Regions from separate parts of the Streptomyces sp. NBC_00122 genome, predicted to be linked through region 2. Evidence: riboswitches for the same ligand, from Rfam matches in the RefSeq annotation. Region 2 holds a riboswitch; the other holds the start of a gene.

Region 1 (14,895 bases), 4.9 Mb from region 2:
GCAGCGGACCCAGCGAGTGATGATGGCGGCCCGGCCCACGGGCCGGGCCGCCCCTACTCGGCAAGAGAATCCGACCGAACAGGACCCTGCTCATGTTGCCCCTGGACATCTCCGCCGCTACGAACATCCACGCGCAACGCCTCGCGCACGGTGACCCGGAGCTCGCGGCAGTCGAGGCGGAGATCCGGCGTCTGGACCCCACGGGGCAGCGGTTCGCCTCAGTGCTCCGGGACACGATCGACCAGCTCCTGAACGGGGAGGTCACAGGGCGGTTCGACTGGAAGACCCTGTTCAAGACGGAGAAGACGCACGCCGGGACACTCGTCGAGATCAACCTCCAAAGGGCGTTCAAGTTCGACGACGGTGTCGAGATGGACTACCGGATCGCCGGAGTGGACGTCGACTGCAAGTACTCGCAGGCATTCGGCGGCTGGATGATTCCGCCCGAGGCCATGGGGCATCTGTGCCTGCTCGTCTGGGCAGATGACTACACCAGCCGCTGGAGCGCCGGACTGCTGCGCATAGACGAGGCCTGGCTGAACCGCGGCAGCAACCGCGACCTCAAACTGACCGTGAAGGCGGAGCACAGGAACAAGATCCTTTGGCTCTGGCACGAAGCGGAGCTCCCGGAGAACGTCCTGCTGCACCTCACCGCACAGACGAGGGACGCGATCCTCTCGTCGGCTTCCGGGCAACAGCGAGTGAACGAACTCTTCCGCCGGGTGCAGAACCGGCGGATCGGCCGCGGAGTGGTACGGACGGTCGCGACGCAGCGGGACTACATGGCCCGGGTACGTGAGGCGAAAGGCCGGGCACGCACCGTGCTACGTGAAGAGGGCCTGCTGATCCCGGGCCATTTCAGCAGCCACCAGGCCATCGCACGGACCCTGGGCGCCGCGGTGCCCCACCTGGGGGAACTGGTCAGCTTCCGCGTCGCGCAGGCGCGGCCCCATCACGGTGACCGGCCGCGCGTCGAGCTGGACGGCCGGACGTGGGTACTGGCCGAGGCCAGCGATCCGGTGGAAGCGGCCCCTTTCCTGCCCAAGCACACGGACGCCGCCGCACTGTAAGGCCCCGCGCACCGCGTCGTAGATTGAAGGAGTGCCCTCCGGGATTTTCGAGGGCACGGCTGAGCCAGAGCTAGCCCTGGAAGCAGGACGACCGACGATGACCGAAGACTGGGACCGCCCGGAAGGGTCCTGGGCCTCCTCGGCGGCACGCCGCCGGAACATGCAGGCGATCCGGAGCCGGGATACCAAGCCCGAGCAACTGGTGCGCAAGCTGGTGCACGCGCGGGGGCTCCGCTACCGGGTGGCAGCGAAGCCCTTGCCGAAGGTCCGGCGGACGGCGGACATGGTCTTCCGCCCCACGAAGGTGGCGGTCTTCATCGACGGGTGTTACTGGCACGGATGCCCTGAGCACTACGTGCCACCGAAGATCAACCAGGGGTACTGGTCAGAGAAGGTCGCGCGCAACATGGCCCGCGACCGTGACACCGACGCGCGGCTGCTCGAGGCGGGCTGGACCGTGCTGCGCTTCTGGGAGCACGAATCACCCGAGGCGAGCGCTGACCACATCGTCCTCACGGTGGCCAGCATCAGAGGGGCTGGGGATCGAAGCTGACAGGCTCCCGTCCTGCTTCGACAGCCGGGGACCGGCCTCAAGAGCGGCCTTGATCTGCAGACCCACGGCCTTGGCCACGGGGGGCGGAAAGGCATTGCCCACCTGCCGGTAAGCAGCAGTCTTGCGCCCCTGGAAGATCCATCCCTCCCCGCCCTCCTCCTCCGGGCCGAAGCCCTGGACGAGCGCGGCCTGCTTCACCGTGATCATGGGCAGGGTCTTGCCGGGCTCACCGAGGTCACGCGCGGGGTTCTTGGTGTTGCCTTCCTTGTCCGGCTCGTCCGCGACGCCCAGCCCGGACACGCCGAGGTTCTCCCAGGCCCTCTTCGCCCGGGTGGGACCGAGGTCAGCACCGCCGTGCTTCTTGGAACCGCCCACCAGTGTCGGGGCGATGCCGCTGGAGGCCTTCTGGTACCAGTTCTCGAGAGCGGCCCCCTTGAGGCCACGCTCCACCATCGAATCCCGCAGGAGCTCGCCGATCGTCAGCGGCTTCTCCTGGCCAGGCTGCGGCTTGTACCAGCCCTCGACGTCGAAGTGCTCCCAGTACTCGGGCTTCAGCGCGACGAGCAGGCTGCGGGGACGGAGCTGCGACACTCCGAAGTGACTGGCCTGGAGCTCCTGCCAGTCACACTTGTAGCCGAGCAGTTCAAGCTCGGCGACGATCTCCGCACGGTAGTCGTCGAACTTGGACTGCATGAGCCCGCGAACGTTCTCGATCATCACCGCGGAAGGGTCCAACTGCCGCGCCAGTTTGATCATCGTCGGGAACAGGTCACGTTCGTCGTCACGGCCGAGCTGCTTGCCCGCCAGCGAGAAAGGGGGGCAGGGCACGCCTCCGGCGAGGAGATCAATCTGGCCCTTCATCTGAAGGGCCTCTTCACTCTCCACGTAGACGCGGAGGTCCTGCTCCAGCACCTGCCATTCCGGTCTGTTGGCCCGGAGGGTCTCGCACGCGCTGGCGTCCATCTCGATGAGAAGCCGGTGCCCGAAGCCCGCCCGCTCAAGCCCGAGCGCCTGACCGCCCGCACCGGCGCAGATCTCGACCGAGGTGAACTCGTACTCAGTGCTGGTCATGCACCCTCCTCCAGAACTCTCGCGGCGGAAACGCTTTGTACTCCGCCCTCACAGAGGGTGACAGAAGGCACTGACAACACCCTTTCCCACGATCTGACCGCCTGCCAGGAAGGCACCACTGGCCACAGCGAACCAACCTACGATATCCGGCCGGCGGGGCAGCGGTGGAACAAGACGTACCCCTTGCCTCTGTGACCGCGCTCTCCCCGTTCCGTCCGGCCGCATCAGAACGGCAGTGGGAGCTGTTGGCGTCCGCAGGCCAGGGCTGTGGGTGGGGTGGGGCGGGGGGGTGGTGAGGGTCAGGAGGGTGCGGAGGGCCGCTACGACCTCCGTGGGGGTGTCGCGGATCATCGACGGGGTGGCGCTGACCACCAGGACGCCGTGGGACTCCAGGCGGAGGCGGCGGCGGAGGGTGGCGTGCCTGGGGGTACCTCCCAGCGGTAGCTGGGGGAGCGTCGCGGGTGCAGTGGTACTCCGCCGAGTCGATCTCCAGGGCGACGCCCTCGTCGGGCCAGTAGGCGTCCGGGCTGGCCAGGAAGGCGCCCCCGAACCGGCCGGACCGGCCCTCGCAGGCCTGGCGGCTGGCGGTCGTGGCCGTCCTAGCGGCTCGGGTGGTCCGGGGACAGGAAGACGATCACCCCCGTCTGCGTGCCCGGCCGGGCCTCGACCTCGTGCCAGCCGAGGCGGCGGTAGGTGGCCACGGTGTCGGTGGCCAGGCGGGAGGTCAGCAGCCACGCGCGCCGGTCCGGGGCGTCGGCGGTGATCTCCGTGAGCAGGGCCCGGCCGGTGCCGTGGCCGCGCGCGTACGGGCGTACGGCGAGTTCGTCTATCTCCAGGGCCCCGGTCAGGAGCTCCTTCACACGGCCCGCGCCGAGCTGCGCGGCGACCTGGGCGTACGCGCGGTTCCTGGGGAAGGCGGCCGGCGTGATCCAGCCCGTGGCGAAGCCGTCGATGCCGGTCGCGGACTGGGCGATGGCCGTACGGAATCCACGGCGCCTCGCGTCGACCGGGAGGCGGGTGGCGAACTGGCGAATGGTTTCTTCGCCCTCGTTCCAGGGTGGGCCGGAGAAGACGTCGGCGTAGGCGTCGACCAGTTCGTCCGCGAGGTCGAGGACGGCCTGTCCGTAGCAGATCACGATGTCCTGGCTCCTGAAGTCGAGTGGGGAGGCGGGATTTCCCCCTTTGGGTGGGGAGAGTCAATTTATGCGCTTCGGGTTCCTGCGGGCGGACATCGCACGGATCCGGCGAGTGTGCGACAAATCCCCTCCCCACCGTCCGTGTCGGGAAACCCGGCACCCGCGTTGAGCAGCTCGTGGACAGACTGCTTCGGGCGGCCGGCCGGTGCGCGCTCGCCTTCCTTCTCGTCCTGGGCGTCGTGGCGTTGCTGCCGCGCGCGCTGCGGGACGCGGTGCCGGACGCCGTGATCGGCGGAGCCGTGCTGGTGCTGGGGTGGGTGCTGGGCGCCCATCGGATGGCCGGACGGCCGCGTTAGCCTCGTATCCGAACGACGATCGACGAACGACGAACGACAAGAAGAGCGAAGGAGTTCGACATGGCGCGCGTACCGAGTTCCGTGGTGGCCGCCGCCGGGCTGGTCGGCGGATACGCCGTCGCCCGGTGGACCAAGAAGCGGCCCCTGGGCGGTGTCGTCCTCGGCGCCGCCGGGATCACGGCCGGACGGGAGTGGCACCGCCGGGGCGGTGCGCCCGCGGCGGCCGGGCTCGGGGCGCTGTACCTGGCCGGCTTCGCGGGCGCGCACCCGCTGGCCAAGAAGGTCGGCGCATGGCCGGCCGTCCTCGGGGCCGCGGGCGTCGTGGCCGCCGCGTCCTGGGCCGTCGCCGACCGCGGCTGACGGCCCCGCCCCAAGGACCCGGGCCCTACTCCCTACGGGAGCCCTACGCCCCGAAGGCCCGGGACACCGTGTAGATCAGCAGGCCCGCCAGGGCGCCGACCACCGTTCCGTTGATGCGGATGAACTGCAGGTCCCGGCCGATGTGGGCCTCGATCTTGCGGGACGTGTGCTCGGCGTCCCAGCCCGCCACCGTGTCCGTGATCAGCGAGGTGATCTCGGTCCGGTAGTTGGTGACGACGTACACCACCGCGCCCTCGATCCAGCCCTCCACCTTGCCCTGGAGACGGCCGTCCGTGGCCAGCCGCGCCCCCAGGGACATCAGCGAGGACCGGACGCGCAGGCGCAGTTCGCTCTGCTCGTCCTCCGCCGCCGAGATGATCAGCGAGCGGATCGCGGTCCAGGCGGAGGCGATCACGTCCTGGATCTCGCCGCGCGCCAGCAGCTCGGACTTGAGCCGTTCGACCCGGGCCCGGGTGTCCGTGTCCGTTTGGAGATCGGCCGCGAAGTCCGTCAGGAAGCGGTCCACGGCGCCGCGCGCCGGGTGCTGGGGCATGTCCCGCATCTCCGTGACGAACCGCAGCAGCTCCTTGTAGACGCGGTCGCCGATCTTGCGGTCCACGAACCGGGGGGTCCAGCCGGGCGCCCCGCCCTGGACCGCGTCCATCACCGACTCCCCGTGCGTGACGAGCCAATCGTGGGCCTTGGCGCACACCAGGTCGACGGCACGGTGGTGGCCGCCGTCCGCGACGACCCGCTCCAGGGTCTTGCCGATGCCGGGCGCGATCTCGGCCGTCTCGGCACGCCGGGTGATGGCCTCGCCCACGACGGCCTGCACATCGGAGTCGCGCAGTACGGTCAGGGCTCCGCGCAGGGCGGTGGCCAGTTCCGCGGTGACCCGGTCGGCGTGCGCCGGCTCGGCCAGCCAGGTGCCGAGGCGGCCGCCGATGCCGAGGGAGTGGAGGCGGGCCCTGACCACGTCGGAGGAGAGGAAGTTCTCGCCGACGAACTCGCCGAGGGAGACGCCGAGCTGGTCCTTCTTGGTCGGGATGATCGCGGTGTGCGGGATGGGCAGGCCGAGGGGCCGCCGGAAGAGGGCGGTGACGGCGAACCAGTCCGCGAGCGCGCCGACCATGCCGGCTTCGGCGGCCGCCGCGACGTATCCGGCCCAGGCGCCCGCGTCGGCGTCCCGCGCCCACGTGGCCAGTACGTAGACCAGCGAGACCAGGATCAGCAGGCCGGTCGCGGTGGCCTTCATCCGGCGGACACCGCGGCGGCGCTCCTCGTCGGCGGCGCTGAACACGAACGCGCCGCGGGCGGGCGGGGCAGGGGTCGGTGCCGTCGCCGCTCCCCCGCGTGGTGGCGGTGGGGCGGCACCTCCGACTGTGGTGCGGTCGTCCACGTGCTCCTGCCTTCCCCCGGGGGCGCCGGTTTTGTCTGCATAGCATCCGACTACTGGGAGGCGCGAGGAGTTCCCGGCACGCCGTTTCGCTCCCGCGAGGGGGGTAGTGGTCCCGCGGTCGCGGCCACGCCGGGACCGGTACGGCCGCAGGCCGCAGCCGCGGCCCGGGCCGTCGGAGCCAGGCCCCGCCCCGCTCGACCCAGGCCCCGCCCACCCCCCCATGGGACGGACGGGACGGACGGGACGGAGCGCTACAGCTCCTTGCTCAGCTTCGGCCGCTTCGGCGTCTTAGGCGGCTTGACCTTGATCTCCACCCCGCCCCAGAAGGCGAAACCCGTCACGATCACCCGCGGCGCCCCCGGCTGCGCCGGGCCGCTGCCCACGCGCTGGTCGAAGGCGCCCATGACGCCGATGCCCCGTACGTCGACCTCCACGCCCGGCGGCACGGTGATCTGGATGCCGCCCATGACCGCGACGCAGTTGATCACCACCTCGCGCTGCGCGAAGTTCGCCTCGCGCAGGTCCAGCTCACCGCCGCCCCAGAACGCCACCGCGTCGAAGCGGGCGGGCACCGTCCACGGACCCTTGCGCTGGAACCCCGACATGACCGCGACCGCGTTCGTCGACGTCCCCGACCCGCCGATCCGGGCCGGCCAGGACGAACCCGAGGCCGCCACGGGCGTCGGCAGCGGCGCCGCGGCGCCCTCCGTCGGCAGGTCCCGCGTCAGCGGCTCCAGTTCCGCGTACGTACGGGACTTGTACGCCGCCTCCAGCCGCTCCTCGAATTCCTCCATGTCGAGCCGACCCTCGGCGACGGCGTCCCGCAGACGCTCCACCACCCGGTCCCGGTCGGCATCCGACGCCCTCAGCTCCGGCAACGGCTTCTCCGGCCGCTCGTCACTCATGCCGCCCAGACTATGCAGGGATTCCCGGGAGTTGTACGGCTTGACCCCCTGTCCTACCCCCGGGATGACCCTGATTTCCCCCCGCCGCCACGTCCCCCCTCACCCCCGCCCCGCGTACATCCGCGCGATCACGTCCTCGATGTCCGGTTCCCGCACCGACAGGTCCACCAGCGGATACCGCGCCGCCACCTCCGCCACCAGCGGCGCCGCCGAAGCCCCCGCCGGGAACGCCAGCCACTGCCGCGGCCCCTCCACCCTCACCACCCGCGCGCCCGCCAGCTCGATCGGCGCGAGCTCCCGCTCCAGGTCCACCACCAGCGTCCGCTCGCTCTCCCCGGCCGAACCCGCCGCATGCAGCCCGGCCAGCGGCCCGTCGTACATCAGCCGCCCGTGGTCGATCACCATCACCCGCTCGCACAGCTGCTCGATGTCCTGGAGGTCGTGCGTGGTCAGCAGCACCGTCGTGCCGAGCTCCGCGTTCAGCTGCCGCAGGAAGCCCCGTACCTTCGCCTTGCTCACCACGTCCAGGCCGATCGTCGGCTCGTCCAGGTACAGCACGTCCGGATCGTGCAGCAGCGCCGCCGCGATGTCCCCGCGCATCCGCTGCCCCAGCGACAGCTGCCGCACCGGCACGTCGAGCAGCTCGGCCAGGTCCAGCCGGTCCACGCAGCGCTCCATGTTCTCCTCGAACCGCGCCCGCGGGATCCGGTACATCCGCCGCATCAGCCCGTACGAGTCCTTCAGCGGCAGGTCCCACCACAGCGTGGTCCGCTGCCCGAACACCACCCCGATCCGGTGCGCGAGCCGCATCCGCTCCCGCGCCGGGTCGATGCCCGCCACCCGCAGCCGGCCGCCGCTCGGCGTCAGGATCCCGGTCAGCATCTTGATCGTGGTCGACTTCCCGGCACCGTTGGGCCCGATGTAGCCGACCATCTCGCCCCGCGCCACCTCGAAGCTGATCCCGTCCACCGCCCTGACCTGGCGTTTCTCCCGGCGCATCAGCCCCACCCGGCGCCGTACGTCGAAGACCTTCTCGACCCCGTCCAGCGAGATCAGCGCATCCACCACCACTAGCTCCCCGTGCTTCGGTACGAACGGACACCCGCGCGCCACGCCAGCGACGCGGGCAGGAACACGGCGAAGGCCACCAGCGGGCTCAGGTACGCGGCCCACCCCGGCAGCCCCAGCGGATCGGGCCGCCCGAGCACGTACAGCGCGGGCAGCCAGTTGACGAAGGCCAGCGGCACGATGAAGGTCACCCCGCGCAGCAGGTCCTTCGCGAAGACGGTCGGCGGGTACTGCAACATCGCGCAGCCGCCGTAGGTGAACGAGTTCTGCACCTCCGCCGCGTCCCCCGCCAGGAACTGGAACGCCGCCCCGGCCACCATCACCGCACCGAAGATGCCCGCCCCGGCCAGCACCATCACAGGCACCAGCAGCACCTTGCCGGCCGTCCACTCCACTTGCGGACCCAGCGCCCAGACCGCCCAGGCCAGCACCCCCACCCCCTGCCCGACGCGCCCCAGCCGGCGCAGCGCGAACCGGTCCGCCGCGACCTGCGCCAGCACCGGCACGGGGCGCACCAGCATGGTGTCGAGCGAGCCGTCACGGATCCGGACACCGATCCGGTCCGTGTTGCCCAGCAGCAGGTCCGCCAGGCCCAGGGAGGCCGAGCAGGATCCGTAGAGCAGGGCGATCTCGGGGAGGGTGAAACCGCCGAGCTCGTCGACGTGGGAGAACATGATGCAGACCGCGACGAAGTCGAGGAGGGTGATCGCCGCGTTGCCGACGACCGACAGGGCGAAGGACGTCCGGTACGTCATCGTCGACCGGATCCACATCGCCACGATCAGCCCGTAGCCGCGCAGCCCCTCCCGCGCCCGACCGCGCCGGGGCACCTCGACGGCCGCGAACTCCCGCTCCAGTACCGCCTCAGCCACCCTGGACCACCACCTTCCGCGTCGCGGCCGACTGCAACAGCCGCCCCGCGCCCAGCAGCACGAACGCCCACACCGCCTGAAACCCCAGCGCACCCGCCGCGCTCCCGGCCCCCGCGTGCCTGCCCAGCAGCACGTCCATCGGGACCTGGAGCATCGCCGCCCACGGCAGCGCCTGCACGAACTCGCCGAAACCGCCCGGGAATACGGTCAGCGGCAACAGCATCCCGGAGAAGAAGATCGTGACGACGGTCGCCATCATGTTGATCCCCGACCCGTCCATCAGCCAGAACGCCGCCAGCCCCAACAGGTAGCGCACCGCGAAGCTCACCGTCAGCGCGAGCAGGACGGAGACCAGGAACAGCAGCCAGCGCAGCGGATCGGCGGGCAGCGCCAGCCGGAACGCCAGCGCCCCGACCACCAGCGGAACCACCCCGCGCCCCGCCAACTGGAAGGCCGCCCGCCCCAAGTCGGCCGCGAGCCACCACATCTGCAGGTCCGCCGGCCGGTACAGGTCGACGGCGATGTCGCCCGTACGGACACGCTCCTGGAGCTCCTCCTGGAAGCCGCCCCCGATCAGCGCCCCTGCGGCGAGCAGTGACTGACTCACCCATACGAAGGTCAGGGCCTGTGCCTGGTCGTAGCCGCCGAGTCCGGGCCGCTCGTCCCACAGCGCGATGTACGTGTACGCGACGATGAACCCGAACACGGTGTTGGTGAACACACCGGCCGCCGTCGCCGTCCCGTAGGTGGCGTACCGGCGGAATCCGCCTGCGGCGACGGCCAAGTAGAGCCGCACTCTCCGACGCACCGTATCCCTCCGTTTCCCACGTCGTTCCTACGTCGGCCAAAGCGCGCGAGCTTAGTGCGGAGGGGCGAGCCACGCGACCGATTTACCCCCGTCCGGCGCGTAATCACCGGCCATCGGGTAGACACCATGAGGTACAGAAGTGGATATTTCGCACAGCGTCGAGGAGTTCTGGAGATGAGCGACCAGTCACCGCCCCCGGGCTGGACCCCTCGCGATCCGGACACTCCGCCGGAGGGACCCCCGACGCAGCCGCAGACACCCGGCACAGGGCAGAGGCCCGGCACGGCACGGGAGCCCGGAAAGCAGGCCCGCAGCAAGCGGACCGGCTGGCGACGCGCCCTCCCCACCTGGCGCATGCTGCTGGGCGGCTTCCTGCTCCTCGCCCTGCTGCTCATCGGCGCCCTCGTCGCCGGCTACCTGCTCGTGGACATCCCGCCCGCCAACTCCGCCGCCACCGCGCAGTCCAACGTCTACCTCTACTCCGACGGTTCGCAGCTCGCCAGCGACGGCGAGGTCAACCGCGTCAACGTCCCGCTCTCACAGATCCCCCGGACCGTGCAGGAGGCCGTACTGGCTGCCGAGGACCGGGACTTCTACTCCGAACGGGCCGTGGATCCCAAGGCGATGGTCCGCGCCGCCTGGAACACCGCGACCGGCAAGGGCACCCAGTCCGGTTCGACCATCACCCAGCAGTACGTCAAGAACTACTACCTGGGCCAGGAACAGACGATCAAACGGAAGGTCAAGGAGTTCTTCATCGCGATCAAACTCGGTCGCGAGAAGTCGAAGGACTACATCCTGGAGGGGTATCTGAACACCAGTTACTTCGGCCGCAACGCCTACGGCATCCAGGCCGCCGCCCAGGCCTACTACGGCAAGGACGCCGCCAACCTCACCACCGCCGAGGGCGCCTACCTCGCCACCCTCCTCAACTCCCCCAGCGCCTTCGACGTCGTCTCCCACCCCCAGAGCCGCCCCCGCGCCCTCGCCCGCTGGAACTACGTACTCGACGGCATGGTCAAGAAGAACTGGCTGCCCGCCGCCGATCGCGCGACGACACGGTTCCCCGAGCCGGGCAAGGTCCGCGCCGCCGCCGGACTGTCCGGGCAGCGCGGATACCTGGTGGAAGCCATCAAGGACTACATCGTCGATCACAAGATCCTCGACGACAAAACCCTCGCCGAGGGCGGCTACCGCATCACCACCACCATCGACAGACGCCGCCAGAACGCCTTCACCGAAGCCGTCGACGCCCAGATGGTCCGCGAACTCGACCCGGAGAAGCGCAAGGCGGACCGGGTGGTGCGGGCCGGCGGAGTGTCCATCGACCCGGCCACCGGCAAGGTCGTCGCCATGTACGGCGGCATCGACTACACCAAGCAGTTCGTCAACAACGCGACCCGGCACGACTACCAGGTCGCCTCCACCTTCAAGCCGTTCGTCTTCGCGGCCGCCGTCGAGAACGACTCCCGCACCCAGGACGGCCGCCGGATCACCCCGAACACGATCTACAACGGCGACAACAAACACCCGGTCGTCGGCGGCCGCATCCGCTTCGCCCCCGAGAACGAGGGCCAGGTGTCGTACGGGAACATCACCGTCAACACCGCGACCGACCTCTCCGTCAACGCCGTCTACGCGCAGATGGCGGTCGACGTCGGCACCGCGAAGGTCAAGGACACGGCCATCGCCCTCGGCATCCCCGCGGACACCCCGAACTTCCCGCCCGTCCCCGCCATGGCCCTCGGCACCCTGCAGGCCAGCGTCCTGGACATGACCCAGGCGTACGCGACCCTCGCGGACCACGGCCGCCGCACCCCGTACACCTTCCTGGAGAAGATCACCAAGGGCGGCGACACGATCGGCCTGCCCGAGCGCACGCCCACCCAGGCCGTCAGCCGCGAGACCGCCGACACCACCACGTCCATGCTCGTCAGCGTCGTCGACAACGGCACCGGTACGGCCGCGCTCGCCGCCGGCCGCCCGGCCGCGGGCAAGACCGGGACCGGCGAACTGGACCGCTCGGCCTGGTTCGCCGCGTACACCCCGGACCTGGTCACGGTGGTCTCGATGATGGGCCAGGACCCGGACACCGGCGCCTTGGAGTCCCTGTACAACGCCCTCGGGGAGCCCCGTATCGGCGGTGGCGGCTACCCGGCCCGGATCTGGGCCGCGTACACCAAGACCGCCCTGGAGGGCAGCGACCCCGCCGACTTCGACCTGGAACTCCAGCCGGGCGCGGCCCAGCCGCCGCCCTCGCCGCCGGCCCAGACGGGCCGGCCCGAGGAGACCCCGGACGAGGACACGCCGCCCCCTCCCGAACGGCCGACCCGGCCGGGCCGGCCCACCGAGCCGAACGGCGGGCGGGACAACGGGGGCCGGGACAACGGCGGTCAGAACCAAGGCGGTCAGAACCAGGGGGGCCAGGACAACGGCGGCCAGGACAACGGCGGCCGGACACAGGGCGGGCAGACGCAGGGCGGGCAGACACAGGGCGGGCAGACCAACGGCGGCGCCACCCAGGGCGACCAGGGCGGCACCACCGCGGGCACGATGGGCACCACGGGCAGGACGGGCGGGCAGGGCGCCGACCGCGGCGCGGGCGATGGCACGCGCCCGCCCTCAGCATTCCTCGAATGATCCGAGGGGGCGGCGGGTGGTCTCCGGTCCGGTCAGTGACCGGAGGTCACCTTCAGCCCCACCACGGCCACCAGCAGCAGGCAGATGAAGAAGATCCGGGCCGCGGTGACGGGCTCACCCAGCACCGCCATACCGAGCACGGCCGCACCGGCGGCGCCGATGCCCACCCACACCCCGTACGCCGTACCGATGGGCAGGGACTTCGCGGCGATCGAGAGCAGCACCATGCTGGCGACGATCCCGGCACCCGTGAACACACTGGGCCACAGCCGGGTGAAACCTTCGGTGAACTTCATTCCGATCGACCAGCCGACTTCGATCAGACCGGCGACGATCAGCAGGACCCAGGCCATGACGGCACCTCCGAGACATCGGGCGATACGGGTGCGTCGTCTTGTCGTACCCGGTACGGCGCGTCTCGTCGGGGTCCCTCAACCGTAGCAAAGAGAGGCGAAAAGGGCTGGCGACCTAGGCCACCAGCCCTTTTCACGGCAGTTCTCAGAAGAATCAGAGGCGTCAGAGGCGTCAGAGGTAGAGACCCGTGGAGTCCTTCGACCCCTCCAGCCGCTCGGCGGCCACGGCGTGCAGATCCCGCTCGCGCATCAGCACGTACGTCGCACCCCGCACCTCGACCTCGGCACGGTCCTCGGGGTCGTACAGCACCCGGTCGCCGGGCTCGACGCTCCGTACGTTCTGCCCGACCGCGACCACCTCGGCCCAGGCCAGCCGCTTGCCGACCGCGGCCGTCGCCGGGATGAGGATGCCGCCGCCGGAGCGCCGCTCGCCCTCGGGCAGGTCGGACTTCACGAGCACGCGGTCGTGGAGCATACGGATGGGCAGTTTGTCGTGGGTGGTGTTCTCGCTCACGCCCCGAACCTACCCGCCCGCGTCGAGGCCGCGCTCCGCAGGGTCATCAGCGCTTGCGCCGCACCGAGAGCACCACTACCCCCACCACACCCGCCGCGAGCAGCGCGACGGGCACGATCCGCTCCATGCGCGGAGCCCCGTCCTCGTGGCGCAGCGCGCCATTCACGTCCGTCACGAGGCGGTTCACCGCGACGTACGCCCGCCCGACGGTGTGGTCGACCGTCGAGGCGGCCCTGGCCTTCGCGTCCCCGATGATCGTCTTCGGGTGCATGCGCACACCGATCTCGTCGAGCGTCTCGGCGAGCTGCTCGCGGCGGCGGACGATGTCCGCCTCGATCTGTGCGGGGGTCCTGGCTTCCGGCACCGCGCTGCCTCCGTCGTCGTGTCGTCTGTGGGGGCGTAGTCCGCCATGAACAGTCTGTCAGCAGCTTAGTCTCGTGCCATACCGATCCCCTCTTGAGGAGACTGCCGACATGAGCGAGCGACTTCAGCCGGGCGATACCGCCCCCGCCTTCACCCTGCCCGACGCGGACGGCAACGAGGTCTCGCTGGCCGGCCACAAGGGCCGCAAGGTGATCGTCTACTTCTACCCGGCCGCCCTGACGCCGGGCTGCACCAAGCAGGCCTGCGACTTCACGGACAACCTCGACGTCCTGGCGACGGCCGGCTACGACGTCATCGGCGTCTCCCCCGACAAGCCGGAGAAGCTCGCGAAGTTCCGCGAGAAGGAGCACCTGAAGGTCACCCTGGTCGGCGACCCGGAGAAGGAGACCCTGACGGCGTACGGCGCGTACGGCGAGAAGAAGCTGTACGGCAAGACGGTGACGGGGGTCATCCGCTCGACGGTGGTCGTGGACGAGGAGGGCAAGGTCGAGCACGCCTTCTACAACGTCAAGGCGACCGGCCACGTGGCCAAGATCATCAAGGACCTGGGCATCTGACCCAGCCCCCTGCCCCGCAGGAAGCGGCCCGCACCCAACCGGTGCGGGCCGCTCCGTTTATCGGACGAAATCGGCCGCAACTCTCCGACTATCGACCCGTTACTCCGTACGAGAGCCGCACGGGCGGCCGGGATGCGGAGGGGGCGAGGATGCCGACTTCGAGCCGGATGGGGATGAAGTGGACGAGGGAGATCCTGGCCGAGGCCGTGGCCGCGTCGACCACCATGTGCGAGGTCCTCGGGCGCCTCGGCCGTGACGTCATGGGCGGCCACCACACGCACATCAGTCGCAAGGTGAAGGCGTTCGGCACCGACACTTCGCACTTCAAACTGCCCTCACGTGCGGGACGCCCCAACACGCGGCGCACTCCGGAATCGATCCTGGTCAGGCAAGACGACACCCGTGCCCGCCGGGCCCAGAGCGAGCACCTCAAGGGTGCACTCGCCGCACTCGGCATCCCCGAGCGGTGCGCGATGTGCGGTATCGAGCCGACCTGGCAGGGCTATCCGCTACCGCTGGAGGTCGACCACATCGACGGCGACTGGCGCAACAACCAGCGGGAAAACTTGCGGCTGCTCTGCCCCAACTGCCACGCGGTAACGGACACCTGGTGTCGAGCAGGGCGGCACAGTCGTTAGACCACGGGTACATCGACCACGGCTGCGGCGCGCGCAGTAGAGTGTTCCTCGCTTGCGTCCGTACGCCACCTGGTGAGCGGCGGTCTTTAGGTGGCCGCGTATGTCGGTTCGAATCCGACCGGGCGCACTCGATGAACAGGGCCTGTTCTCCCGGACTCGGGAGAACAGGCCCTGTCTCGTCAGCCCAGGAGTTCGCGGACCACCGGGACCA
Region 2 (14,895 bases):
GTTTGTTCATCGAGCTTTACATCGAGCTCCGGCCGCAGAATGCGGACCTTCGTATCGTCGGGTTCCGAAACACCTTCGAGAACGGTCAGGCTCCGCCGGAGGCGTATGTCCGCCACGTGCGGGACTCGGCCGCGCCACCGGGGATTCGCCGAGCGGAGGCCCTGCCCTTCGGCGGAGGCCGCTCCGACCTGGAGGCGGCTGCCGACGTGCGGCGTTCGGGGATCTTCCTGGGGCGCCGCCCCCTGGGCAACGCGGTCATCTGGCTGCATCGGAACCGCGATCCGAAGTGCACCGCGCACGGAATTCTCGTGCTCTCGGAAATGCTCTGCGAGGCTGCTCGATACCCCGCCCTGGCCGATGCGATATCACGCATCTGGATGACCGGTGGTCGGCTGTCGACCATGGCAGCCGCCTGAAATTTCTTGTATAGGCACCCATCCGCAGGCGTTGGGGCACCGAAGAAGGGGCGAGACCTCTCCATGAGCTCATCTCAACCCCGTACGAAGTGCGATTCCCGTCCTGGGATCCACGGAACAGGAGCGAATGTGATAGTCAAGCGCGCCGGTCGCCTCGTGGTACTTGCCGCCGTACCCGCCGCTGCGTTCCTGACCCTCGGCCTTTCCGGACCAGCTCTCGCGGAGGGCGGAAAGGCGTACCAGATCGATCTGGCGCAGCTGAACGAATCAGGCTCCAGCGGTACGGTCATGCTCAGCCTCAAGGGAAACCAACTCACCGTGCAAATCGCGTCCGAGGGCATGGTGCCCGGGTCACCGTCGGCGCAGCATCTGCACGGATCGACGAAGGGGCACGACTTCCACTGCCCGGACGCCAGCGATGACACCGACGGCGACGGGGTCCTCAGCAACACCGAGGCCACGCACGACTACGGCGACATCAACATCTCACTCACCACGTCCGGGGACACCAAGGCCACGAGCGGTCTCGCCGTGGACCGCATGCCCGTCGCCGACAAGCAGGGCAAGGTCTCCTACAAGCGGACGATCGCCGTCGGCCAGGACGTGGTCGACCACATCAAGGACCTGCACGTCGTGCAGCACGGCATCGACCGCAACAAGAACGGCAAATACGACTTCGAGGGGGCCGGCAAGAGCGAGCTCGACCCCAAGCTGCCCCAGGAGGCCACGGCTCCGACCAACTGCGGGGAGGTCAAGGGCGCGGCCGTGGGGTCCGTTCCGGTCGGTGGTATCGAGACCGGCGGCGGTTCTCCGCAGCGTGCGACGGTGCCGGTGACGGTCCGTGACGGTGCGGCGATCACCGTACTGGCGGTGGTGGCCGGTGCGGTGGCCATCGGGCGGAAGCGGGCCGCTGCCGTACCCACCGGCAGGCAGACCACCGGGGGCGGCGCGTGAAGCCGGCCCCCGCGCACTCCGCAGCCGTCGCGACCGCCATGCGGCTCCGCCGCCGGACGGCAGGCTCCCTGGCGGCCGCCGCCCTCGCCGGGCTGCTCCTCGCGGGATGCGGAGGCCAGAACGCGGTGCACCCCGCCCCACAGGGGCAAGCACTTCAGGGCGAGGCGCCGGCCGCAGCCGGCGCCGCACCCACCGGAAAGACGCCGGCCGGCGGTGGCTCCGCGTCACCCACGCACGGATCGCACAGCGGTACGGGTGCGGGGGAGAGCCGGGCCGAGCCCGCCCTCGCCCGGTCGGAACCGCAGAAGATCACGATCCCCTCCCTCGGTGTGTCCAGCTCCCTGGAGACGCTGCGGCAGAACGCGGACGGCACCATGCAGACCCCCAAGGACCCCGCGCTCGCGGGCTGGTACGAGCCGGGGCCGACCCCCGGCTCCCAGGGACCAGCCGTGATCGCCGGGCATGTCACGTGGAACGGAGCATCCGCAGTGTTCGAGAAGCTGAAGACGATGAAGACCGGTGACACCATCAAGGTGACCCGACAGGACAACAAGACGGTCACGTTCACGGTGGACCGTGTCGCCGAGTACCCGAAGGCCGAGTTCCCCACGCTGGAGGTCTACAAGAACCTCGACCACGCGGGTCTTCGACTGGTCACCTGCGGCGGTGACTTCGACGCGAAGAAGCACTACTACGACAGCAACGTCGTGGTGTTCGCCCGCATGACGGGTGCCGCGTAGCCAGGCCCGTGGGCCGGGAAGACGTCCGTCAGCCGCAGAGCCCCACAGCGGCTGAACGGACTCCTTTCCCGGACCGCCTCACCAGGTGACGTGCAGGGCCTGCGGCGAGCGGTGGATCAGCGTGGGCCGGATCCGCGGTCGTGGACGGCCCTCGTCGAGTCGCAGCTCCGGCAGGCGGCGCGTGAACAGGTCCAGTGTCAGGCGGAGTTGCTCGCGCGCCAGTTGGGAACCGGGGCAGCCGTGGAGTCCGTGCCCGAAGGCGAGGTGGTGAGGGTTCCCGGGCCGGGCGATGTCGAACTCCCCGGCCCGCTCGTACCGCTCCTCGTCGCGGTTGGCCGAACCGTACGCGACCAGCACGGTGGCTCCCGCCGGCAGTTTCGTCCCGGCGAGGGTCACCGGGCGGGTGGTGGTCCGCCGGAAGGCCTGGATGGCGGTGTCATGGCGGGCGGCCTCCTCCACCGCAGCCGGGACGAGTGACGGATCGGCGAGGAGCATCCGCCACTGCCGCCGGTCGCTGAGCAGATGCAGCAGCGTGGTGCTGATGAGGGCGCTCGTTGTGAGGAATCCGGCGATCAGGAGGTTCTGCAGGCTCGTCACCGATTCGTGGCGCTGTTCGAGGGTGAGCTCGGCGTCGCCGGGGGCGAGGGCGGCCACCGTGATCGAGCACATGTCGTCCCGGGGCTCGGCGCGCCGGTCGCGGACGTACCCGTCCAGCAGGTGCTGGAGTGCCACCACGTCCTCGGCGGCAGCCGCTTGTTCCTCCGGCGACAGTGGCCGGAACAGCAGTTCCTCGGCCCGGTAGCCGCCGTACACGGCCGCGGGCACGTCGGCGGGGTCCAGCCCGATCAGCCGCCCGACCACCATCCCGGGTAACCGCCGGGCGTAGGCCTCCACCAACTCCGCGGACCCGTCCGCGGCGAAGTCGTCCACCAGCTCCCGCGCGCACGCGCGGGCGTACGGAACCAGCGCCGCCACCCGGGCGGCGGACAGCCCCCGGTTCAGCGGGGCCCGGTGCCGACGGTGGGCCGCGCCGTCCGTGGACACGACGGTCGGCCGGGGGCCGAACCCCCGTGGCAGGACGCCGAGCGCCGCCTCCGACAGCGCGACGTCCGGCAGAAGGGCGTTGACCGAGGAGAAGTCCTCCGCGCGCAGCAGAACCTCCCGTACGTCCCGGTCGCGCGCCACCAGCCAGGCGTCGAACTCGGGCACGTACGTCAGCCCCTCGGCCCGGCGGGCGCGGTCGTAGAGCGGGTACGGGTCGCGGTACAGCTCGTCCCGCCGTGCCTGGTCGTCGTGCGACGTCACTGGGACCTCCGGATCACGGTCGGGGCCGGGCAGGTGCCACCGCCGCGGGTGACCTCCGGTGCGCCGGATCATCCTGCCCGAACCCCGCCCGGGCCGGTAGGGCGCCGACAGCCCAGCGGGTGGTCCGCAGCCGGTCAGGTCCGGACGGCAGGAAGTCGACTGTCCCGGTCGGGAGTTCGCGGGGAGCGCGGTGTGTACCGGGACACCGCGACTCCGGCCAGGCAGAGCACGCCGCCGAGCAGGGCCAGCCATGCGGGTACCTCGCCCAGGAGGGCCCAGCTCAGCAGGACGACGATGGCCGGGACGGCGTAGGTCGTCGCGCCCAGCTTCCCGGCGGGCATGCGTGCCAGGGCGTAGGTCCACGTGGTGAAGGCGAGGGCGGTCGGCACCACGCCCAGGTAGACCATGTTCAGGGTCGCGGACGCCGGCGCCTTCGGGAGTTCCGCGAAAAGCTGCCCCGTGAAGGGCAGGCAGGCCACGGCTCCCGTCAGGCAGCTGTAAGCGGTGATCTGCAGGGGCGTTCCGTAGGAGAGCGCGGGCTTCTGCGCGACGACGCCGGTCGCGTAAGCCACCGCCGCGAGCAGGCAGAGCGCGACCCCGAGTACCGAGGTGGAGCCGCCGTCGCCGGACGACATGGACAGGCCCACGACCACCGCTCCGGCGAAGGAGACGGCCATGCCCACCAGCAGCCGCGGTGGCAGGGACTCGCCGAGGAGGCGGGCCGCGAGAAGTGCCATGAGGATCGGCCCGGTGTTCACGAGCAGGGACGCCGTGCCCGCGTCGACCAGACGTTCACCCCAGTTCAGCGCGATCGTGTAGCCGCAGAACCACACCACACCGGACAGCAGGATTCCGCGCCAGGCCTCGCGGGGCGGCAGCCCCTGGCGGCGTATCAGGAGCAGGACGGCGAGCACCAGCGAGCCGGCCAGCAGCCTGCCGAGAGCCAGGGCTCCGGGTGAGTAGGCGGCGCCCGCGCTGCGGATGGAGACGAAGGCGGAGGCCCAGGCGAACACCGTGAAGGAGACGGCGCCGACCGTGAGTACGTGGGGCGGGATTCGACCCGTGCGGAACGTCATGGGCTCACCCTACGACGGCAACATTTCGGCGTCTACCGAAATATTAACTCCAGAACGGTGGGCGGCGGGCGGTGCGCGGCGGATGGCGGATGGCGGATCGCGGGCCGGTCCCGGAGCTCAGGGCTCAGCTCCATGCCTCCGGCGTGATGCCCAGCAGGTCGCCGAAGGCCCGCTCCCCGGCCCCGGTCACCTCCAGCGCCCGCCCGCCGCCTGCCGGGCGTACCACCCATTCCTCGTGCAACGCGTGCGCGCACAGCCGCGCCCCGGTGACGCCGCCCAGGTGGCGGCGCCGCTCGGTCCAGTCCAGGCAGGAGCTCGCCAGCGGCCTGCGCCCCTCGTGGGCGAGGCTGATGCCGGCCTCGGCGCACCAGGCCCGGCCGTCCTCCGTCAGCTCGAAGACGCCCTCCGTGCGCAGCAGCCCCCGCCGCTCCATCGCGTCGGTCACCGCCATGCCGAACCGCCCTGCGAAGTGGTCGTAACAGGTCCGGGCACGAGCCAGCGGGTCCGGTGCGGCGACCACGGGTACCGCGTGCGCCGCGTCCCGGTCCGGAATCGCGTACGAGGCGAGCTCGTCGATCAGGCGGGCGGTCGCGGCGTCGGCGATGCGCACGTAACTGTGGCGGCCCTGCCGCTCGGTCACGCAGATGCCCGCATCGAGCAGCCGGGTCAGGTGGCCGCTGACGGTGGAGGGCGCCACCGCAGTGATCCGGGCCAGCTCGCCCGCGGTCCAGGCGCGTCCCTCCAGCAGCGTCATGCAGATGGCGGCCCGCGTCTCGTCAGCCAGGGCGGCAGCGAAGGCCGCCAGGCGGGCGGCGGGGGCGGGGCCGTCCGCGGGGGGCTCGGGATACAACTCGTTCATGGCCCCAGGATGCCCCATGATTTCGGTAAACAGCGAACAATTGCCTGCCAGCCAGAGCCGCCGCCACCCGGCCCCGCGCTGGACGCCGGCACCCAGGTCTGGACGTGCGGGGCCGGCACGGTGGCCGGGATGATGAGAGGAGCGGTACACGGCTGCGAAAGGCTGCTGGGATGGCCGGCTGGCACGTCCGGGATTCCGCGCTCGACGCCGCCTTCCTGCGTCACGGCCACTTCGACGGGCAGGACAGCCCGCCAATCTATCTCCAACCTGTGTTGTTTCTAGAATGGCCAGGTGGAGGACATCGAAGCGATCGCAATGTTGCAGGATTCCGTGCGGCGCCGCCTGTACGAGTACGTGGTGGCACAGGGCCGCGAGGTCGGCCGCAACGAGGCCGCCGAGGCGGCCGGGGTGGCGCGCACGCTCGCCGCGCACCATCTGGACAGGCTGACCGAGGCCGGGCTGCTGGAGAGCGGCAGCCGCCGCCTGACGGGCCGCTCGGGGCCGGGGGCGGGCCGTCCCGCCAAGGTGTACACGCGGGCGCCGGCCGAGCGCTCGGTGTCGCTGCCCGCCCGCGACTACCGCACCGCCGCCGAGCTGCTCGCCGAGGCCGCCGAGGAGGCCGGGCTCGACGCCGGGCTCTGTGCGGCCGCGCGCCGCCGGGGTGAGGCCCTGCGTGGGTCGGCGGCGCCCTGCGGCGGCCTCGAAGAAGCCATGGAGATGCTGGCCGCCCGCGGCTACGAACCGCACCTGGAAGGCATCGAGAGCGCAGAGGGCGTCCAGGGCGCCGAAGGTGCCGAGGGGACGGCGGGGGCGGCCGCACGCGTCGTCCGTATGCGCAACTGCCCCTTCCATGCCGTCGCCGAACGCTTCCCGCCGCTCGTCTGCGGCATGAATTTCGCGCTGCTGGAGGGGCTGCTCGGCGCGGACGGTCCCGTTCGCGCCCGCATGGACGCCCGGCCGGGGGAGTGCTGCGTGGTGATCGAAGCTTCTAAAGACAATGATGATTGACATAGAAAAGCCCGCCGTGCTGGGATGAGGCCATGCCCGCATCCACGCATGCCGCCCACCTCGCCCAGCTCAACGTCGCCACGCTCCGCCACTCCCTCGACGACCCGCGCGTGGCGCCGTTCGTCGAGATGCTCGATCCGGTCAACGCCGCCGCCGACGGCGCGCCCGGCTTCGTGTGGCGGCTCGTGGAGGACGGGGAGGCGGATGCCACCGGCCTGCGCCCGGCAGGCGAGAACGTCATCGTCAACCTGTCGGTGTGGGAGACCCAGGAGGCTCTGTGGGACTTCGCCTACCGCAGCGGGCACTTGGAGGTGATGCGGCGGCGCCGCGAATGGTTCGAGCGGAACGTCGAGGCCCACCTCGTGCTCTGGTGGGTCCCGGCCGGGCACCTCCCGACCGTCGGCGAGGCCCTGGAGCGACTGGCGGATCTGCGGGCGCACGGGCCGTCCCCACGCGCGTTCACCTTCGCCTCCTCCTACACCGCGGCCGAGGCCGTAGTCGAGGCCGCCCAGCACCTTCAGGCCGGGCCGTCGGCGCAAACTGAGCTGTCCGCCCGGAGCGCGCGGCCGGCGCCGGCCGGGAACTCGGCGGCGGTCTGAAGCGCAGCGCCCGACTGCTCCGGCGGACAGGGCCGCGCCTTGGGGGCGGTGCCCGGGCCGACCGTCGGCCCGGGCACTCAGCTCCGGACTTCTACTCCATGAACTGGAAGGTCCATGCCTGGCGTTGGTCGCCGACCTCCAGCGGCCTCAGGGCGATGCGGGGAGGGAAGATCCGCAGCAGGCTGAGGTCCAGGGCCAGCTCCACGCCCTCGACGGGGCCTCCAGGGACGACGACGTGGAAGGTCTGCGGCCTAGCGCTCTGGTAGAGCGCCCACTCGCGCGGCTCGGGGAACCCGACGACCGGCTTGTTCATCTCCGGGTCGCCGTCGTAGGAGAGATAGGTCTCGCTCCGGAGATTGCGGATCGTGCAGTTGCCGTTGCTGAGTACCTCCACCTGCCATTCCTGCTCGCCCGGGTTGCCGGTGGGTGGTAGCAGGACAACGGGGGTCTTGGGTTCCGACGCCCCTCCCTCCATCGTGAGCAACTGCTCGGGAGGACGGGTGATCATGTAAGTGCCGTTCGGTACGGACGCCAAGGCCGACTCCACTTCTGACACGCGGCACCCGCGCGGGTCGCCGCTGATCTTCTGGGCCGACGGATGCCTTCCCCGCCAACGCGCGGCAAAAGGTCGGAAACGCTCTGCGTCACCCTGCAGACGCGGGATGCGTGGGCCGGACGGGTGGACCGGCTGTGGCGGCGTACGCCTGTGCTGGCGTCGGTCGGCGTCCGTGGAGTGTCATGGACGGCGGTCGGCCCGCCGCGTTCCCGTCCACCACGCACCGGCCGCCCCTGAGACCGGCGGGCGGAGACGAGGACCGGCATGAACGAACACGCACGCATCGACGTCCACCACCATGTGATCCCGCCCGACCGCCGCCGCGCGATCGCCGACCGGGCCGCTGCCCTCGGCTGGCCGGTACCGGCCTGGGACCGGCGGAGCGCGATCGCGATGATGGACCGCCGCTCGATCGCCACCGGCATCCTCTCGTACGCCGCTCCGCTCGGGGCTCCTGACGACCTGGAGGGAGCCCGCGCCACGGCCCGGAACGTGAACGAGTTCACCGCAGAGCTGGTGAAGGACCGGCCCGACTGGTTCGGCAACTTCGCCGTCCTCCCCCTGCCGGACGTGGACGGAGCGCTCGCCGAAGCCGCCCACGCCCTGGACGAGCTGGGTGCCGACGGCGTGATGGTCTTGTCCAACGCCCACGGGCGCTACCTCGGAGACGCGGAGTTCGAGCCGCTCTGGGCCGAGCTGGACGCGCGGGCGGCTTCCTGCCGTACGCCGCGCACCGCTTCGCGGCCGCCGCCCGGCTGCGTCCGGGCACCGCTCCCGAGGACCTCCTGGCCGAGCTGCGGCGCTTCTACTTCGACACCGCGTTCTGCGCGGCCCCGCATCGCTGCCCTCGCTCCTGGCCTTCGCCGCGCCCGGACACGTCCTGTACGGCAGCGACTTCCCCATGGTGCCCGAGGAGTGGTGCAGCGGCTTCGACGACGGGCTGGACCGCTACCCGCACTGGGAGGACGGGCAGCTCCAGTCGATCAACCGAGGCAACGCCGAGCTCCTCTTCCCCCGTCTCGTACGTGCCTGACCGCCACTGGTCAGGCACGTACCCGTGATCGCGTCGAGCACCGCTCGGCGCGGACGGACCGCCTACGCCGGTGCGTTGCCGGCCTGCTCGCGGAGCGTCAGCCACTCCTGCAGCTCGATCAGATTCCCCTCGGGATCCTCCAGGTAGGCGACCCGCATCCGCTCGCCCATCGGGCCCGGGTCCCTGGTGAACTCCGCCCCCCGCGAGATGAGCTCGGCGTGGGCGGTGTCCAGGTCCTCCACCCGGAGCACGACCAGCGCGCGGTACCCCCCGGGCTCCGCCCCCAACTGCCCCAGCACGCCCGCCATCTGCGCGCGGTCCTGCAGCGCGATCGAGGCGTGCCCGGTGTCGGGGCTGAGTTTGGCGTACGGGCCGCTCTCGGCCTCGAACTGCGGCTTGAGCCCGAGCACGTCCCGGTAGAAGCGGTAGACGGCGGGGAAGTCGGATACCAACAGGCGTATCTGTGCGAGTTCCATACCGACCTTTCTAGCCCAGTTCCGCCTCGGATTCCGGCTCGATCGCGATCTTCGAGAGAGTCGCGCCGGAGCTGAGCTCGGCCGCGGGCGGGCAGAGGACCGTGGACGCCGAGGGAACGCATGAAGTACGCCGTAGCCGACGAGGACGACTGAGGCGTACCTGCCTGAGCACCGTGATGTGACATGGGAGACGGGAACTGCCTCGGGACCGGCAGACAAGAACCCGACGTGGACCATTCAATGCACGCCCGGATCCGAGCCGGGGAGACGAGGGAGACAGCCCGCGCCCCTGGCTGATGGGCATCGCCGTGAACGTACTGCGCAACACCACGCGCGCCGCACCGCGGCATCAGCGCGCGCTGGGCCGGCTGCCCGTCAGGGACACGGTGCCCGACTTCGCCGACGAGCTCGTCGCCCGCCTTTCCCGCGCCCGGAACGGTGATCGAGCGGACGGCCGTCCTGGAGCGGGGTGTGGTGAACGGCCAGAAGCAGCGCCCGGCCACCCAGCACGCCGCCTGACCCGGCCCCGGAACCGCCGCTACCCCGCGGCGGCGGTTCCGGGCCATGCTCGGGATGGCGCAGAAGTGACGCTCAGGGCTGGTCGACACCCCGCCACCAGCGCCTGTGTCGAGCCCTAGGCGGCCAGGGCTTCCAGGGCGGGGACCGTTTCGGCCGGGGTCGGTAGTGCGGCGTTCTCCGCGCGGAGGCGGGTAGCTGCCTCGCGCAGGGCCGGGTCGGTGATGAGGCGGGTGAGGAGCGGGGCGTCGACGTCGTCGGAGGCGGAGCGCAGGGCGGCGCCGGTCGCGGTCAGGGCATCGGCGTTGGTGAAGTGATCGGCGCCCTGGGGGAGCAGGAGCTGGGGCAGGCCGGCCTGCAGGGCGGTGAGCAGGGTGCCGGAGCCGCCGTGGTGGATCAGCGCATCGGAGGCGGTCAGCAGCTCGGCGAGCGGGATCCAGGGCAGCGGGCGGACGTTGTCCGGGAGGGTGCCGAGCGGAGTGAGGTCGGCGTCGCCGACGGCGAGCAGGAACTCGGCGTCCACCGAGGCGGCGGCCTCGATCAGGCGGACGATGGCGCGGACGCCGTCCAGCTCGGTGAGCACGGTGCCCAGGGTGACGGCGACCCGCGGGCGGGTGCCGCGGCGCAGCAGCTCGGCGGGGACGGTGCCGCCGCCGTTGTAGGAGAGGTAGCGCATCCGCAAGCCGCCCGGGTCGCCGCCGAGCGAGGCGGGGACGATGTTCAGCGCGGTGGGCTCGGCGGGGCCGGCCACCTTGTACGTCTCGTACGCTTCGGTGAAGTTGGCGGCGAGCCGGCCGACCATGTCGAGGCCGGAGGTGACGCCGAAGTTCTGGATCACCGACGGGATCTTGAGCTTGGCCGCGACCAGCGGGGCGGAGGCCTGGAAGGAGTCGTAGACGAGCAAGTCGGCGCCCCAGTTGTCGGCGGCCTCCAGCAAGCCGTCCACGGTGGGTCGGGAGACGAGCGCGAAGGCGCGGGCCGCCATGTCGAGGATCTGGTCCTGAGTCATGTCGGGGTTGACGTAGCGCACCTCCTCGCCGGTGGACTGCTCGAACACGTCCCGGATGGTGCGGCCGTCGCCGATCTCGACTATCGGAAAACCGGCCTCGCGGAGCCGGTCCAGCGGCTGCGAGCTCGCGAACAGCACCTCGTGGCCGGCGGCGCGCAGGGCCTGCGCGGTCGGGATCATCGGGAAGAGGTGGCCGGCCGCGGCCGGTCCGGTGAAGAGTATGCGCACGGGTTCTCCTTGCCGTTGTTCTGCCGGTCGAGGCCGAGTCGTGCGGGCTCGCCCCGGTTCCCTCCTGTGAACTGACGGGAAGGCGCGCTGTGTTCCGCCCCGAGGATCGATAATCGGACGTTCTGGGACGCATCTTTCCGGGCAGGGCGCGATGTGCCCTGAGCTCCCCGGGCCCGCGCGGACGCGCGGTGCGCGAGCCGGTGACCTGCCGGTCGAGGACCGAGAGAGCGGCGAGAGCGCCCTGGTCCGTGCCGTCACCCGGTGGGAGGGCATGCGCCGGGCGTACGGCAGCCGACACCGGCCCGCGTCCCCGGATCGCGGCGGGACCGGCAGCGGGTGAGGAACTTCACCGCGGGCGGGGCCCCGGCCCGCCGCCTCCGTTGCTAGATTGTCCGGCGGCCGGATCCAAGGCCCCGGACGAGATGCGCCGTACCCGGTTACGCACGACGACGCGAGGTGCTGCACCAGCAGCGCCGTCCGCTGTCCGCACCCGGGCAGCGTCCTCGTCGAGCAAGATGGGCCGAACGCCATGACCGTGCCACTCACCCGCAGCCTGTACCGGACGACCGCGCATGCCGCCGGGGGCCGTACCGGGTCCGTCCGCACGGACGACGGGCGCCTGGACGTCCGCCTCGCCCCGCCGCGCAAGAAGGTGCCCGGCACCACCAACCCCGAGCAGCTGTTCGCGGCCGGTTTCGCCGCCTGCTTCACCTCCGCGCTCGCGGAGGTCGCCGCCGAGTTCGGAGCGGATGCCTCCGCCGCGCGCGTGGCCTGCGAAGTGCAGCTCGGCACCACGGACACGCCCGCGGGCTACGGCCTCGCGGTGGCCCTCACCGTCAGCCTGCCGGGGTGGCGGGCGGCGGACCTCCAGCCCCTGCTGCACCGGGCGGACGCGGTGTGCCCGTACTCCCAGGCGGTACGCGGCAACGTACCGCTGACGCTCCTGGCCGTGGACGAGCCCGCCACCGATGACCGGGCCGGAGCCGGAGCCGGAGCCGGCGGGCGACTTCCCGGGCGGCCCCGGCGTCCCGGTACCCGAGCACGGCGCCTGGCTGCGGCGCGGCATCAGCCGCAACGGCGGACCCCTGATCGAGGACCGCGAAGTGGTGTGGCTGCAGGCCGGCCCGTACTACGCCGACAGCCGCGGCTTCGCCGGTACGACGTCCTTCGACGGCTCCCAGGTGCGCTTCCACCACCTCACGGGCGAGCCCGGCGAAGACGCCGGCGCCTTCCGGTGGGAGGGTGCGCATCTCGTCGAGCGGGGCACCAACCCGGACGGCAGCACCTTCCTGGAGATCTGGACCCCACTGCCCGGCGCCGACGGTGCCACCGGCTCCTGGTCCGGTCCGGACCACCACGTGGTGCGCGTCGGGCGACACGTGGTGCACGTCGATTCCCGTGCGGGTACGTACTGGCGGCTGTGACCCCCCTGCGGTGGGGGACCCGGTCAGGGGAGACGGGATCCGGTCCGAGTCCGAGGGGGCGGAGCGCCGTCCTCACGGCCGTTCGCGGGCGAAGCCCCGGACGTCAGGTCCGGGGCCTGACGTCACCGGAAGACGTAGGGCGCCGCGGGCGTCGGTTCCGTCCGCGGGGCCCGTCGCATGGTCAGATGTCCGGCGAGACCGCAGCCGAACCCGATGAGCACGAGGACGAACCCGCCGATCAGGAGGCCGACCATCGTGAGGGCGACGCCCGCACCGTCGAGCGCCTGCTCGCGGACCGCGTCCGCGGGGATCGTGCCGCTCTGTCCGTCCGACAGGAAGTAGCGGGAGTCCCGGGAGTTGACCCGGTTGTCGCCCATCACGAACAGCCGGCCTTCCGGCACCTTCACGTCATAGCTCTTGCCGTCACCTACGGGGTCGCCCCCGGCGACGTACGTCTCGCGCAACGGCTCGCCGTTCACCAGCACCTGGTGCCCGTCGCAGCTCACCCGGTCGCCGCCGACCCCGATGACGCGCTGGAAGACGAGAGCGGTGTCCGTGTAGCGACCGGGCAGGTAGTAGAAGACCGCGTCGCCGCGATGGACCTCGGTGCCGCCGATCTTCTTCGTGAAGACGGTATCGCCCTGCTCGTACGTCGGCCGCATGGCATCGGAACCGACGCTGTGGCCGCCGAAGGCGGAGTCGCCGAGCCGCCACGTCCCCGTCATCAGCAGCATTCCCAGGGGCACCAGCACCAGCCCCGTGATCCACAGTCTTCGCCCTGGTCTCATCCTCAGCCCCTCCCGGCCGTCCGGCTCGCACCCTATCGGTGCAGGCCGGCGCGCCTACCGGTGGGCCGCAGCCCGGTGGGGCTCAGTCCCTCGGCCGGGACCTGCGATCCTCACGGTCGAATCCGGGAGGCCGGCCGCCGCCCTGCTCGGTGGACAGGAACTCCCGGAACACCTGTGCGGAGCGCGGGTTCTGGCTGCACTGCCACACACCGTGCGGGCAGTAGTCGGTGATGCTGTGGTAGAGCGGCTTGTGCTCGGCGATCCATGCCAGCATGCCCCGCATGTACTCGGGGTTGTCGCCGTTCCGGAACAGCCCCCATTCGGGGTACGAGATCGGCTTGCCGTGCGCCTCCGCGAAGTCGACCTGCGCCTGGAGTCCGTACGGCTGGGTGACCTGCTCGTCGAAGGTGTGGCCGGGCGGCTGGTCGTAGGTGTCCATGCCGACGATGTCGACCACGTCGTCGCCTGGGTAGCACTGGGTCCAGGCGATCGCGTCACTGCCGCGGTTGGGGGCGAAGTCGAAGAGGAACCGCTGTCCCTCCACAGAGCGCATGGCAGCCACGATGCGCCGCCAGTACCTCTTCCAGCTCTCGGGGTCGGGCCGGCATCGGTGGGTGTAGTCGAAGCCGTTCATCTCCCAGCCGAGCACGATGACCGTGTCCGGCACTCCGAGCCCGACCAGACGCTCGGCCAGGCGCTGGAAGTGGTGGTCGTACTCACCCTGCGCGCCGGAGCGGAGCAGCTCGGCGACCGGGCCGTCGGGGACGTCGGCCTCGTTGCGTGCCAGCATGGGCACGTTCAGGACGAACAGCCGATCGGCTCTCGCCTTGCGCCACCGTGCCCAGCTGGGCAGGAAATCGGGTGCCCCCTCGATGTTCGACCAGGTGTCGCCGGGGAGGTAGGTGTGCCCGGCGCGCACCTCGGTACCGCCGAGCCAGCGCGAGAGGTCCTTCATCTTCTCGACGCCGGGCGTGTCGTAGTGGAGATAGGCGCCCACTGCGACCTCGCTCTCGACCTCTCTGCCTGACCTGTCTCGTGGCGGCGTGGCGAGGGCGCCCCCGGTGACGAGCAGGCCGACAGCGACCGTACTTGTGCAGGCGCCCGCCAGCCAGCGGCGTCGATGGGACATGCTGCCTCCACAAGCCTCGTGAACCGATCTGCTGTCAGCGACGTTAGGCATCTCATCCGACTCATGGCCTGTCCGAGGTCCCGACGCTGGGCCATTCGCACCAGCCGACCGCCTTCGCTTGGCCCGGCCGGGTGAAAGCCCCGCCCCCATCGGCATGTCGGCGGCCGACCGACCGAAGAAGGGGTCCTCGGTGCCCGCCGGGCACCCCACCGACCAGACCGGCGCCGGGCGGGCTCCGGCGTAGCCGCGAGATCATCGACGAGGAGCTGCCGGGTCCACAGCCACGTGATCATCCGCGTGTGGTGCGTTGATCCCTTGAGCCCGCCAAGGTTCTTGAAGCCCGGCAGCCCGGCGAACAAATAATCGGTTGCCTGTCGGCGATGGCGGTGGATGCAATGTCCGGCACGGTCACCGAGGTACGCCCGCCACGGCGAGATGGGATGAACGCCTACCGCCGGGCCTTGCCACTCTGCGATCCGGGCGAACTGCAAGCGAATCGTCACACGGGAGACGCCGACGGATGAATACGCCACCATCGCCACCTGGAGCGAAGCGGACTGACGGACCGTCCGTCCAGATCGGCGCCCTTGTTCCGCTGACTCGGCCTGGCTGGGTGGAGGCAGGCCGACACCTGCTCGCCGGACTCGAGCTGGCCGTTCGCGAAATCAATGACGCCGGCGGGATCGCGGGAAGACCACTCGAGCTGGTGGTCCGAGACACCGCGGCTGATCCCGAGAGGGCCGCGGCGGCCGTAGACGAACTGGCTCGTCTGGGCGTGG

The links. A riboswitch is a leader RNA that binds a small molecule or an ion and turns the genes downstream of it on or off. The one in region 2 is predicted to bind guanidine.
Positions count from the first base shown of each region.
Region 1: linked by a shared signal. The riboswitch ahead of OG737_RS10330 (multidrug efflux SMR transporter) and the one ahead of OG737_RS32360 (Ohr family peroxiredoxin) in region 2 are both predicted to bind guanidine.

Region 1 is NZ_CP108191.1:2,179,884-2,194,778, forward strand. It holds gene OG737_RS10265 (Z1 domain-containing protein) at 1-20, shown strand, start outside; gene OG737_RS10270 (NaeI family type II restriction endonuclease) at 93-1,070, shown strand; gene OG737_RS10275 (very short patch repair endonuclease) at 1,168-1,623, shown strand; gene OG737_RS10280 (DNA (cytosine-5-)-methyltransferase) at 1,552-2,694, opposite strand; gene OG737_RS10285 (GNAT family N-acetyltransferase) at 3,294-3,830, opposite strand; gene OG737_RS10290 (hypothetical protein) at 4,007-4,186, shown strand; gene OG737_RS10295 (hypothetical protein) at 4,247-4,546, shown strand; gene OG737_RS10300 (DUF445 domain-containing protein) at 4,590-6,167, opposite strand; gene OG737_RS10305 (DUF1707 domain-containing protein) at 6,197-6,850, opposite strand; gene OG737_RS10310 (ATP-binding cassette domain-containing protein) at 6,950-7,918, opposite strand; gene OG737_RS10315 (ABC transporter permease) at 7,921-8,790, opposite strand; gene OG737_RS10320 (ABC transporter permease) at 8,783-9,586, opposite strand; gene OG737_RS10325 (transglycosylase domain-containing protein) at 9,773-12,238, shown strand; gene OG737_RS10330 (multidrug efflux SMR transporter) at 12,271-12,591, opposite strand; guanidine-III (ykkC-III) riboswitch at 12,622-12,693, opposite strand; gene OG737_RS10335 (co-chaperone GroES) at 12,764-13,105, opposite strand; gene OG737_RS10340 (DUF3618 domain-containing protein) at 13,152-13,469, opposite strand; gene bcp (thioredoxin-dependent thiol peroxidase) at 13,579-14,046, shown strand; gene OG737_RS10350 (HNH endonuclease signature motif containing protein) at 14,196-14,684, shown strand; tRNA gene OG737_RS10355 (tRNA-Leu) at 14,739-14,811, shown strand; gene rdgB (RdgB/HAM1 family non-canonical purine NTP pyrophosphatase) at 14,864-14,895, opposite strand, start outside.
Region 2 is NZ_CP108191.1:7,070,453-7,085,347, forward strand. It holds gene OG737_RS32290 (ribosome-inactivating family protein) at 1-416, shown strand, start outside; gene OG737_RS32295 (hypothetical protein) at 546-1,370, shown strand; gene OG737_RS32300 (class F sortase) at 1,367-2,110, shown strand; gene OG737_RS32305 (cytochrome P450) at 2,189-3,415, opposite strand; gene OG737_RS32310 (DMT family transporter) at 3,550-4,491, opposite strand; gene OG737_RS32315 (metalloregulator ArsR/SmtB family transcription factor) at 4,616-5,350, opposite strand; gene OG737_RS32320 (transcriptional regulator) at 5,642-6,358, shown strand; gene OG737_RS32325 (DUF3291 domain-containing protein) at 6,391-6,957, shown strand; gene OG737_RS32330 (hypothetical protein) at 7,049-7,492, opposite strand; partial or broken gene OG737_RS32335 (amidohydrolase family protein) at 7,778-8,155, shown strand; gene OG737_RS32340 (hypothetical protein) at 8,170-8,352, opposite strand; gene OG737_RS32345 (hypothetical protein) at 8,415-8,546, shown strand; gene OG737_RS32350 (VOC family protein) at 8,609-9,022, opposite strand; gene OG737_RS32355 (nucleotide disphospho-sugar-binding domain-containing protein) at 9,657-10,775, opposite strand; guanidine-III (ykkC-III) riboswitch at 11,170-11,231, shown strand; partial or broken gene OG737_RS32360 (Ohr family peroxiredoxin) at 11,305-11,706, shown strand; gene OG737_RS32365 (hypothetical protein) at 11,744-12,199, shown strand; gene lepB (signal peptidase I) at 12,322-12,987, opposite strand; gene OG737_RS32375 (glycosyl hydrolase) at 13,070-14,116, opposite strand; gene OG737_RS32380 (ABC transporter substrate-binding protein) at 14,637-14,895, shown strand, end outside.